DNA from 2 places in the Alteromonas sp. PRIM-21 genome. Region 2 is predicted to be linked to the other one. Evidence: predicted binding sites of a transcription regulator. Region 2 holds the regulator's gene; the other holds the start of a gene.
What was found. The regulator FliA, encoded in region 2, starts transcription of late flagellar genes. The targets are predictions, from matches to a motif close to CTAAAGNTNNNNNNNNNNNNGCCGATA.

Region 1: the regulator FliA is predicted to act here: its motif matches at 4,541-4,567, upstream of IW644_RS07580 (VC2046/SO_2500 family protein).

What each region holds. Positions count from the first base shown of each region.
Region 1 is NZ_JADOEK010000003.1:214,088-220,402, forward strand. Features, by position in the region: gene IW644_RS07560 (hypothetical protein) at 1-55, shown strand, start outside; gene IW644_RS07565 (hypothetical protein) at 229-2,190, shown strand; gene IW644_RS07570 (EF-hand domain-containing protein) at 2,561-2,803, opposite strand; gene trhO (oxygen-dependent tRNA uridine(34) hydroxylase TrhO) at 2,862-3,857, opposite strand; gene IW644_RS07580 (VC2046/SO_2500 family protein) at 3,936-4,508, opposite strand; gene IW644_RS07585 (response regulator) at 4,630-6,270, shown strand.
Region 2 is NZ_JADOEK010000001.1:123,980-130,294, forward strand. Features, by position in the region: gene flhF (flagellar biosynthesis protein FlhF) at 1-1,344, shown strand, start outside; gene IW644_RS00480 (MinD/ParA family protein) at 1,350-2,216, shown strand; gene IW644_RS00485 (RNA polymerase sigma factor FliA) at 2,213-2,944, shown strand; gene cheY (chemotaxis response regulator CheY) at 2,981-3,364, shown strand; gene IW644_RS00495 (protein phosphatase CheZ) at 3,399-4,154, shown strand; gene IW644_RS00500 (chemotaxis protein CheA) at 4,167-6,315, shown strand, end outside.

The DNA.
Region 1 (6,315 bases), on a different contig from region 2:
ACCACTAGAAGTCGAGGCAGCAAAAGCTAATAAAAAATACAGCGCAGACTGGTAGCCTTTACTTGGTAGTATAGTTATCAAATCTTTACTTCAGAATAGGCAACTAACATTTATGGTAATAATGCTTCCTTTTCGTACTCATACTCCGTATATTGTTGCGCGCTTACTCTCGGGATGGGATAGGCCCATCCCGTAGGGATAAAACTAGAAGTAAAACAAGGAAGCTAAGTGAAAAACAAAATCATCTTCACCGCGGCAATATCTGCCGTACTTATGGGTTGCGGCTCTGGCGGCTCAGATACACAAGAACCACCTGTACTTCCGATTGAACAGACTGATACTTCACCTGCCGATATTACTGTTGCTAATATCTACAACGCTGTACTGGGTGAAATGATCGACACTCCTATTTTTACAGTCTCGGATATTGATGCACCTGTAGATATTTCTATCGAGGGTGGTGAGTATAAAGTGAACGATGAAGAGTGGACATCGGAACCCGGAACAGTTGAAAATGGAGATAAACTTACCTTTCGCGGTATGTCACCTGACATCTATGTAGATATTGTGAACGGACAGGCTGTTAATCCTTCTCGGGATGTAACGTTCACAATCGGTGATATGGTACGTACATTTACTATATATGTAGCACAACAAAATGACGGCGCTGATATTTTACCAGACAGCATTACTATCGAAGATAAAAATAAACATACGCTAGGCGAAGTGGTTATCCTCGGCCCTTTTACCGTCTCAGGAATTGAGACCGAAATCCTGTCTGATGTAACTAACGCTGATTTGCAGATAAATGACGGGGAGTGGACCTCCGATCCAGTTTACATTGAAAATGGCGACACCTTCATGGTGCGCTACAGCGCACCAGATAACTACGCTGAATCAGCTGTGCTTGCTTACAAATTTGGTGACATGATGGGCACATTCACCACCGAGACTTACTCGGAAGAAAACATGCCTTCAAACATTGTTATCAAAACACACTGCGAGAACTATTCCTACAGTCACTGTGATACGCCTATGAATATATGGACATGGGAGGAAGGCAGCGAGCCAGTTGAAATCGAATTCGATCCAGCAGATGGAGACGTCATCATCCCCAACCGGGGTAACGGCACAGTTAACTTCACCGTTTACTGGCAAGACCAACAGTACCAGACTTTCTACGAGTCTTATATTGAGGCACCAGGTGGCACCTATGCTCCTTTTACCAGTTTGTACAAGCCGGAAGAAGATGAGCAGTGTAAAGATATTATGCTATTTTTAAACACCGGTGATGTAAACTTCGATAATGATGCTTACATAGAGGTGAGTACCGATACACCATATCCCCCTTCACAAGTGGCTAATCAAACACACTTCGATCGTAACGCTGAAGGAGATCTTCAGGGTATCGTTACAGTTTGTCATGCTGAGAATCTTGCAGTAGCCTACAATTCTCGACTTTCCTATGGTGTTCGACTTAATGAGCACTCGCTTGCAGGAGCAATCCGCATTTCAGATATTCCAGATGGTGGCGCTGCGGAAATTGTGCTTACGGAAGCTCCTATGATAACTGTTAACACAGCCACGCCTGCCTTTTTTATAACAAGCGGGCGTTCTTCAACGGAAGGAACTAGTGGTATCGTGCTAGAGAGGTTCACAACCGCGCCAGGAGCTCACACCACCAATTCTTTTAGATTATCAAAAGCAGAGGCTTTTGAATGGCCATTAGTGCTTGCCGCGCTAGCGGATACACAGCGTAGCAATTTTAATATGGGCACACTAGCATTCAACATCGACCAGGATGCCTCGTATTACGATATCTCATTTATAGACTTTGGTCTTTCGGTGCAAAGTTCACCGGAGATGGTATTTGAAGATAGCGAAATAGCTTATAGTGTTACCAGCGACGTAAAACCGAATACGCTGGAAGCAACAGTCTCTTACTTAGATCGAAGCACATCGCCTTTCACATATGTGCTACATACTGTGCACGCGCCAGGCCCGACACAAGAACAAAATGTCTTCACTCTGCCTTCCATTAATGGTATCGATTTGAACGCAAACTATGAGTTTGCTTACTACATGCTCAGCGTATATGACGATCCTGAAATTGATACATTTCAAGAAGAAGTTTTTCCTAAAACTGAAGGAATACGACTGGTGAACTATAACACCGTAACCTCCTTCTAACTAAAACCAACAAAGGGGGAGTAAACGCCCCCTCTTACTCAGCCCGAATAATTGTTTAAGGGAACGAAAAGCACTAATAATGGAGTTGGTTTTTTACTTTACTGTTAGTGTGATAATTTTATTCGAATACAACCAATGGTCTCGACAAACGCAAAGTATGAACTGCTATCATTTAAAACAGGAAATCGTAATTTAGGTAATTCTCTCGCGAGTCGAAACTGAGTTACCATCAACAGATCACACAAATAAAAAACGAGTGCTTAAAAGCACTCGTTTTACTTGTATTTTTAGCGTGGTCTAGACGTTTCCCAACACGCTTTGGAAAGCGTATTGAAAAGCACCAAAAAACGATAGGTCTTACTAAGTAAACTTAGTACTCCCACCACCCTTCTTGCCACCACTCCAAAAACTCTTCGAAGTCGATGTAACCATCGTCGTTACTATCGATAAGCTTAAAGCCTTCTTGTACGTGGCTAGCTTTAGTCTTTGGCGAAATTACGGTTAGAAGCTCGATGAACTCAGGTAAATCGATTTGGCCATTGCCATCACGATCGAAAAAGCTGAAGTCCTTTCTAATTTCTTCAATTTTAGATTCTGAAAGTTGAGTGCTCACTCGCATTCCTTATTTCAACTGCAATAAACACGAGTGTAACGCCCTTCTTTCTGACTGTCTACGCCTGATTTTCTTTTGCTTTAAGTGCGCGTAAACGTTGAGCTTCTGCTTTTTCCTTACGCTTTTGTTCCATGGTCAAACGCGCTTCAGTACCCACGTGTTCCTGCTGACGCTCTTTTGCTAGCTGAACCTGCTTTTCGCGCTCTCTAAAGCGAGCAATTTGGTCGTCGGTATGCGTGCCGTAACAATGAGGGCAGCTTACGCCAGGCTCATACTTATCGCTTTGCTTATCTTCTTCAGTAATAGGGAGTCGACACGCGTAACACTGTTCGTAATGACTCTTTTCAAGGTCGTGGTTTACCGCAACGCGATTATCGAATACAAAGCAGTCGCCTTCCCACATAGACTCTTCTTTCGGCACATCTTCAAGATACTGTAAAATGCCGCCTTCTAAGTGGTAAACCTCTTCAAACCCCTGCTCTTTCAAATACGCTGTCGACTTTTCACAACGAATGCCGCCAGTACAGAACATGGCTACTTTTTTGTTTTTTGACGGGTCGAGTTCTTTTTCTACGTATTCTGGGAATTCGCGAAACGTGTCGGTTTTAGGGTCAATGGCGTTTTTGAAAGTGCCAATTTCTATTTCATAACCGTTTCGCGTGTCAATTACGGTTACATCTGGGTCGCTTATTAGCGCATTCCAGTCTTTAGGCTTGACGTAAGTGCCTACAGTTTGGCGAGGGTCGATACCTTCAACGCCCATGGTCACGATTTCTTTTTTAAGTTTCACCTTAGTGCGATAGAACGGCTGTTCGTCGTGAAGTGATTCTTTGTAGGAGATAGGATTGATACGTTCATCGCTATTCAGATAAGCGAGCAATGCGTCGATACCTTCACGGGTACCTGAAACTGTACCGTTAATGCCTTCGTGAGCAAGTAGAAGCGTACCTTTTATACCATTTGCTTCCATAGTTTCTAGAAGCGGCTGGCGGATTTCTTTAAAGTTTTCAAGCGCAACAAATTTATACATTGCGCATACAATATATTTAGACATATTTTAACCTTTGCTGATTGGAGCGTAAGACCAGTGCAAAAATGCGGCGCGGAATATAACAAAACTGCGCGTTAAAAACTAGGCGATATTTTCAAATGAAGAAAAGTCTGGCGTTGTAGCTTGGTGCTTATCTTTCCCATATTTCCCGTCATCGGCGTCGCCTTGCGAAGATATAACATCGTAAAGTAACGTATTATCTTCTTTTATGGCGTTGTCATATTGCTTTTTCAGTCGTTTCTGCGTAGCTAGACTGCAGTTGTCTACAACGTCATCCGGGATGCGCTTCGCGTCATCGGTTTGAGCTAACGGCGCAGGCTTCATGCTAAGAAAAAGGCGTGCACTTTCATAGTCAGTAGCGAGTAAATTTGAGTGCACATGCATGTCTGTCCACTCATTTTCACTAACGGATAATGAGGGGCGCTTGTAGTGGTTTAACGCTGCAAGTTGCGCCTCTATACTATTGGCGGTGTCAGCGTCTGACGTTGCCGCTTCAATTTCAAACGGTTCAGCTACGCTATGTTGCTGCATTGCAAGGTATAACGAGAACAAGGCCCCCTGCGACGACGCGCGAGCAAGTACACCACTTCGCTCCCAGTAAATACTGGGGTCTAGTGTTGTTTGTTCATTTGCTGAGGATAAATCTGGCGACATACGTACACAATGCGGTTGTTGTATACGTATGTTGTCGGCAAGATAATGTTTTTCTTAAGCTTATTTCCTAAAGTTAGATATACTTCTACTAACTGATAGTGTGTTTATTCACGGATTCGAAATGCAATTTAGCAACAAACAAGTACTGATTGTTGAGGACCAACGTCCTTTCCTTCTTCTTTTGAAAGGGCTAATGCATTCAATGGGGGCGTCTGATGTCGTCACTAAATCTTCTGCTGAACAAGCGGTATCGCTGTGTAAAAAGCACAAATTTGATATTGTAATTTGCGACTTACACTTGGGTGCTGATACCAAAAATGGCTATGAACTTATAGAAGAGTTGCGCACGCGAAGGCTTATCAACCCAACCTCAGTATTTATTCTTATCAGTGCAGATAGTGCTCGACCGGTTGTGCTTGGCAGTATTGAACGTCGCCCAGACGATTTTCTAATTAAACCCTTTTCACAAGTACAGTTAAAATCTCGCATCGTTCGTGCGTGGCAAAAACGACAATTTCTTCAACAAGCGTTCAACCTTATAGAGCAAGGTGAATACAACAGTGCCATAGATCATATTGAGACACTTTTAGAAAACCCTCGCCACTACAAAGGACACTGCGAACAACTGCTAGTTGAACTCTATTGGCGTATTTCTCAACCCCAAAAAGCTCTAGATGTACTAAAAGAATATATTGAAGGTAGGCCTGTGCTATGGGCACAAATAGCAATTGGTAGAACCTATTTGCTGTTGAATGAATATGAAAAAGCGATATCCATTGCCAAGAAAACGTTAAAACGCAACCGTTTCAATGCAGATGCTCATGATATTCTTGCGCAAGCGCATCACGCCTTGGACGCAGGTGAAAAAGCCCTAGATGCAATTAGGGAAGCTATCAAGCTTTCCCCGTTTTCATTACCTCGTCATTATAAGGCTTGTGAAATTGGCCGGGAAAATGACGATTTAGTACTAGCAGCCAACTCTAGCCAAGCAATTTGGAACCTATCAAAACGCACTGTACATAAAGCAAGTTTACATTGGTGCACAATGATACGTAGTTTACTTGATGTCGCTGAATCTGCTGATGACAAAAGCCAGCGCAATAAGTATCAGCAAGAAGCCCTACTCACATTACAGCGGGGTAAGTTTGATGAGCACCTATATAAAATTGACAGGGAGTTTGACGTAGAAATTTTTGGCAATATTGTAAATGCAAGGATAAGCGCGATTGATGGTAAACTCATAGACGCAAAGCGTCATCTCAATACATCTCAAATACAGCTTGATGATAAATACGCAGAAGTACCTACAGCGTTCATTCCAGATAGTATTAACGTTATGTACAAACTAGGAGAGTTCGACGACGCGCTGCAGTTAAGTTCTCTACTTTCATCGAGGGGTGAAGAACTCGACCAAAACAGTTCTTACATGTTAAAGACACAAGCGCAAAACGCACAAAAAAGCCTCGCAAGTTATCAGCAATTTAACCGTGAGGGCATCCAACATTACCAGCAACAAGACTTTGAACGCGCTAAAGCGTCGTTTGCCCTTGCTCAAGGTTTTGCACCTGTTAATACAGGTGTTGCACTTAACCTGCTTCAATGCCTTCTTCAAATAGCCATAAAAGAAGATAAAGCGGAAATGAAGTTAATAAACGAATGTAAGCGTTTGTTTAAGCTGATTGATGATATGACGCTTAAGGCGCCATACAAAGAAAAGTACGAAAATATTCGAGATGAACTTTCTAAATATATTGGCTTTTGATACCCAGTGACATATTAGTTCTTTTTAAAGCAACCCTACCTTTTT
Region 2 (6,315 bases):
GGCAGTGATGCTGTGATCATGTCAAATCGCAAAGTCGCTGACGGCATCGAGCTTGTAGCAGCCTACGACAAAGAGCCTGAAGCTAAGCTTTTCACGCCTAAGGCAGCACCACAAGCCGCGGCAAAAACACCTGGCCAAAAGGCAGTGCCTAGCTTAAGTGAAATTATTGGTGATGACGGTCCTGACAGCTTAAAAGCGCTGTTGGAAAAGCAGCATGGTGGAAACCCAGTTGCAAGCAGTTCTGCACAACCAACACAGCCAATGTCAGCGAACGCTAAGCACGCTAACGAAATTGCCTCTCACTTAGATTTTTCAGAAGCGTTTATCGACGACCTTGGAACACAATCGCCAGGTCGAGATGTTGTCGAGCAAGAGACTTTTCCTGAGCACCAGGCGTCAAGTATGGGTGAAACACCTGTATCCCAGTCAGCTGAACTAGCTCAAATCAAAGAAGAGTTAGCTTCACTTCGCGACGTATTGCAGTATCAAGTTGCTGACTTAATGGAAGCGAAGAACAAGCGTCAAAAACCTGTTCATCAATATCTGGTCACGCGATTAACCGATATGGGGTTGAGTAGTGCACTAGCAACACAGCTTATTAGCTACACACCGGCTCATTACAATGAACGTGACGCATGGGTATATCTTCTTAACCTATTGGCTAATCGCATAAATGTTACCGGAAACGATATACTTAGCTCACAAGGTGCCGTTGCATTAGTTGGGCCTACTGGTACAGGTAAAACAACTACGGTTGCAAAGTTGGCCGCCCGCTACGCGCAGAAATATGGTGCAGAATCGGTGGCTATGATTACTATCGATACGTATAGAATTGCAGCCTATGAGCAACTAGCGACATACGGAAAAATTATTGGCTGTACTGTGCGAAAAGCGCAAACTAGTGAAGAACTTGCAGATTTATTGTTCCAACTTCGTCATAAGCGACTAGTATTGATTGATACAGCAGGTTTTAGTCAGCGTGATAGTCGATTAATTAAGCAGATTAAGCAGTTCGACAATGGCCAAATGCCAAAAGTTAAAAAATATTTGGTAGCGCAAGCCAATACGCAATATCCGGCTTTGCAGAGAATCATTCAAGCGTATGACGATATTGAACTAAGTGGCTGTATTTTCACAAAGTTAGATGAGTGCTACTCTTTAGGAGAGGTACTTAGTGCAGCGGTTGAATACCAACTACCGGTTAGTTATGTCACCGATGGTCAAAAAGTGCCTGAAGACATTAAGATTGCAGAAGCGAAATCTTTGGTTTCCGCTGCTGCAAAGCTTTATAAAAAGTACGGTTTGAATCATACTAGTGGTAACAACGCAATTAAAACAGCATAAGCAGTATGATTGACGATCAAGCGAGTAGCTTAAGAAAAATGAAGCAATCACGGTTAATCAAAGTAATCGCCGTCACTGGTGGTAAAGGTGGCGTAGGTAAAACAAACATTACACTTAACACTGCTATCGCCATGGCGAAGCAGGGCAAGCGTGTAATGGTTCTTGACGCGGACCTAGGTCTTGCAAACGTAGATGTGATGCTAGGCCTGCGAGTTGAGAAAAACCTATCTCACGTACTCTCTGGCGAGTGCACGTTGGACGAGGTTTTAGTAACCGGCCCCCACGGTATTAAGATTGCTCCCGCCACATCTGGTACGCAGTCAATGGCGGAACTCTCACCCACACAGCACGCTGGCCTAATAAGAGCGTTTAGCGAGCTGCGTTCTCAAATAGACGTACTAATAGTCGACACCGCTGCTGGCATTTCAGATATGGTACTAAGCTTTTCTAAAGCCTCCCAAGATATCATGGTGGTGGTTTGCGATGAGCCAACATCACTAACTGATGCGTATGCGCTGATAAAAATCCTTAACCGTGAGCACGGTGTTTTTCGCTTCAAAGTTGTAGCCAATATGGTTCGCGATGTGCGAGAAGGTCAGGAATTATTTAGCAAATTAAGCAAAGTGACAGGGCGTTTTCTTGATGTTGCACTAGAATTAGTGGCGACGGTGCCATTTGACGAAAATATTCGCAAAGCAGTGCGTAAGCAAACAGCTATTGTTGATGCTTTTCCAGGCTCTCCTGCAGCCGTAGCGATAACTAAGCTAGCAAACAGGGCGCTTACTTGGCCTATTCCAGCGCAGCCTGGTGGCCACTTAGAATTTTTCATTGAACAATTAGTTGCAGAAAAAGCCGTAGGAAGTCAACGTTGAACAGCAAGGCAGCCGCTTATCAACAGCAAACAGATAAATCGCAGTTAGTCGAAAGACATGCGCCTCTGGTTAAGCGTATTGCGCACCATTTGATGGCGCGCCTGCCTGCGAGTGTACTTGTTGATGACCTTATCCAATCAGGCATGATTGGTTTGTTAGAGGCCGCTCGAAACTTTGATGGGTCGAAAGGCGCAAGCTTCGAAACCTTCGCAGGTATCCGCATTCGCGGTGCCATGCTGGACGAAATACGCAAAGGTGATTGGACGCCACGTTCTGTTCACCGAAATGGTCGCGCGATAACAGAAGCGATATCTCAGGTAGAGAGTGAAACTGGGCGCGACGCACGAGATTCCGATATTGCTGACAAGCTTAATGTGAGCTTGCAGGATTATCACCAGATGCTCAATGAAGTAAATGCCGGGAAGTTGGTGGGCATTGAAGATTTAGGTGTGTCGGAAGATGTGATCACTACCGAGCAAAGTCGAGGCAGTGATGCACCGTTAGAAGATTTAATGCAGGGCGCATTTCAAAAAGCGCTGGCCCATGCAATAACGACATTACCCGAGCGAGAAGCGATTGTTCTTTCACTTTACTATGATGAAGAACTAAACTTAAGAGAAATAGGCGAGGTTCTCGACGTAAGTGAGTCGAGAGTCAGTCAAATTCATAGTCAAGCCATGTTAAAACTCAAATCACGAATGAAGTCGTGGCAAGCTGACGAAGAATAGAAATTAAAAACAATTAACCCCTCAGTGGAGGCTATTTTGGACAAAAGCATGAAAATTCTCGTGGTCGATGACTTTTCAACCATGAGACGAATCATCAAAAACCTGCTTAAAGATTTGGGTTTTGCCAATATCCAGGAAGCGGATGACGGAAGCACCGCATTACCTATGTTACAACAAGGCGATTTCGACTTTGTTGTTACTGATTGGAACATGCCTGGTATGCAGGGTATAGATCTGCTCCGAGCGATTAGAGCCGATGACAAACTTAAGCATCTGCCAGTACTTATGGTGACCGCTGAAGCGAAGAAGGAACAGATCGTTGCCGCCGCCCAAGCGGGTGTGAATGGTTACGTTGTTAAACCTTTTACCGCGGCAACGCTTAAAGAAAAATTAGATAAAATATTCGAACGTTTAGGTTGATCCAGACGCTCACCAGATAAATGAGGTTTACTGGATGTCAACGAATGTAAACGTTCCAATATCGTTAGAAGAAGCAAAGCAGCTTGTCACTTTTCTTGAAGAAGGTGACAAGGCTTCAGCTAATGCACTACTTGAAGCCGTCTCAATGAAAGAAAACGTTGAGCTATTCGCTGAAGTAGGCAAGTTGACGCGTCAACTCCACGACGCATTAAACAACTTTCAAATAGACGACCGCATCAAAAATTTAGCTACAGACGATATCCCTGATGCTCAGTCCCGCCTTACCTACGTAATTGAAGAAACCGAAAAAGCTGCTAATACTACTATGGATGCCGTAGAGGCGAGCATGCCCATCGCTGAACTTCTCGCGGAGCGAATCGAAAAGGTTATGCCAGAGTGGAAAAAGCTGATGAACCGCCAAATCGAGTTGGGTGAGTTTAAGGTTTTATGTGCAGACTTAGACGAATTGTTGGAAGACGGTTCGAATCAGTCGGCTAAACTTACACAGTTACTTACTGAAGTTTTGATGGCACAAGGTTATCAAGACTTGACTGGACAGGTTATTCGTCGCGTTATCGACTTGGTTAAAGAAGTCGAAGATAGTCTTGTAAATATGCTTACTATGTTTGGCGAACGGGACGGTGCAGAACAAACTAAACCTTCCAGCGTTAAGGCCGATAAGGTTGATGGTGTAGAGGCAGAAGGCCCAATTATTGATGCTGACAAACGAGACGACGTCGTTTCAGGTCAAGATGATGTAGATGATCTTCTGTCTAGCTTAGGTTTTTAGGGGAGCGGGTGCATGTCGTTTGATGTTGACGAGGAAATATTACAGGACTTTCTGGTTGAGGCTGGAGAGATACTTGAACAATTACAAGAACAGCTCGTTGATCTTGAGAACAATCCTGAAGACGCGGACTTGCTTAACGCAATTTTTCGCGGCTATCACACAGTAAAAGGGGGAGCGGGCTTCCTTTCTCTTACTGAGTTAGTTGAAATTTGTCACGGTGCTGAAAACGTCTTTGACGTTATGCGCAATGGCCAACGAACGCTAACGCCTGAGTTAATGGATATCATTTTGCAAGCCACTGATGTGGTAGTTGAAATGTTTGAGCGAGTAAAAGCACAAGAGCCGCTAGAGCCGGCAGATGCACACCTCGTCGACCTGTTACACAAACTCAGTCGCCCAGAATCTCCAGATGAAAACATTTTCGACAATGCAAGTGCGCCTGCGGCTGAGCCAGAAGTTGTCGCGGCTGAGCCCGAGGTCGTTGCAGAAGAGCCGGAACTAGTTATAGATGAACCAGTGCCAGCAGCGTCAGATACCAGTGAAAGTAGCGGTGGTATAGAAGAAATTACCGAAGATGAGTTTGAGGCTCTCCTTGATGAGCTTCATGGAGGTGGTGCTCCAGGACAAGCTGCATCAACCAATACAGAACCCGCCAAAACGGAGCCTGCGCAAACGTCAGCACCAGCGGCGAGCACTGACAGTGATGACATTACTGATGAAGAGTTCGAAGCACTGTTAGATGATCTGCACGGAAAAGGCCAGTTTGGTGGAGACAAAAAAAGTGCTGTAGAACCAGCATCAGCAGCTGCTCCGGCAAGTAGTGCCGGTGATGAAGAAATTACCGACGATGAATTTGAAGCACTGCTTGATCAGCTTCACGGCTCAGGTCAAGGGCCAACTAAACAAGGCTCTGCTCCAGCGGTATCTGAACCTCCTGTAGACAAAGCGGCTACCGAAGCTGTTCAAAAAGCAAAGCAAGCGGCGCCGAGTGCCCCGGCTGCGCCTAAGGCAAAGCCCGCACCTAGTGCAGCAAGCCCAGCTAAAACGAGTAAAGCAGCTGCGCCAAAAGCGCCTGCCAAGAAAGATGATAAAAAAGGAGCACCTGCTCCACCACCTGCTGAGACAACAGTACGTGTAGACACAAAGCGTTTAGACCAAATTATGAATATGGTCGGTGAACTCGTACTCGTTAGAAACCGACTAATAAGTTTGGGGATCAACAGCAACGACGAGAGTATGTCAAAGGCCATTGCTAACCTAGATGTAGTGACGGGAGACCTGCAAGGTGCAGTAATGAAAACCCGCATGCAGCCTATCAAGAAAGTGTTTGGCCGTTTTCCTCGCGTTGTACGTGACCTAGCTAGAAGCTTAAAGAAAGAAATTACCTTAGAGCTTGTAGGTGAAGAGACAGACTTAGATAAAAACTTGGTTGAAGCATTGGCCGACCCGCTAGTGCATTTGGTGAGAAACTCTGTCGACCACGGGATAGAAATGCCGGATGATCGTGCGGCAGCTGGTAAACCTCGCATGGGTACGGTTCAGCTATCAGCATCTCAAGAAGGCGACCATATTCTTCTTACTATCGAAGACGACGGTAAAGGTATGGACGCCGAGAAGCTAAAAGAGATCGCAATTAGTCGCGGCGTATTGGACGCAGATGCAGCAGCACGCATGTCTGATGTTGAAGCGTTTAACCTTATCTTTGCTCCTGGCTTCTCTACTAAAACCGAAATTAGCGATATTTCAGGTCGTGGTGTGGGCATGGACGTGGTTAAAACAAAGATTAACCAGCTCAACGGTACCATCAATATCGACTCGCAGTTAGGAAAAGGTACACGATTAGATATCAAGGTACCGTTAACGCTCGCGATTCTACCTACGTTAATGATTGTTGTAGGAAAACAGACCTTTGCGTTACCATTAGGTGCGGTGAACGAAATAATAAACATGGACATCAAGAAGACCAATACGGTGGATGGCCAGCTAACAATGATAGTTCGTTCAAAAGCAATTCCATTGTTTTTCCTTGGCGAATGGTTAATCCGAGGCCCCAAAAATATAAATAAAGAAAAGGGGCATGTTGTTGTAGTACAAATTGGTACTCAACAAGTAGGATTTGTCGTAGACGCGCTGATAGGCCAGGAAGAAGTGGTTATTAAAC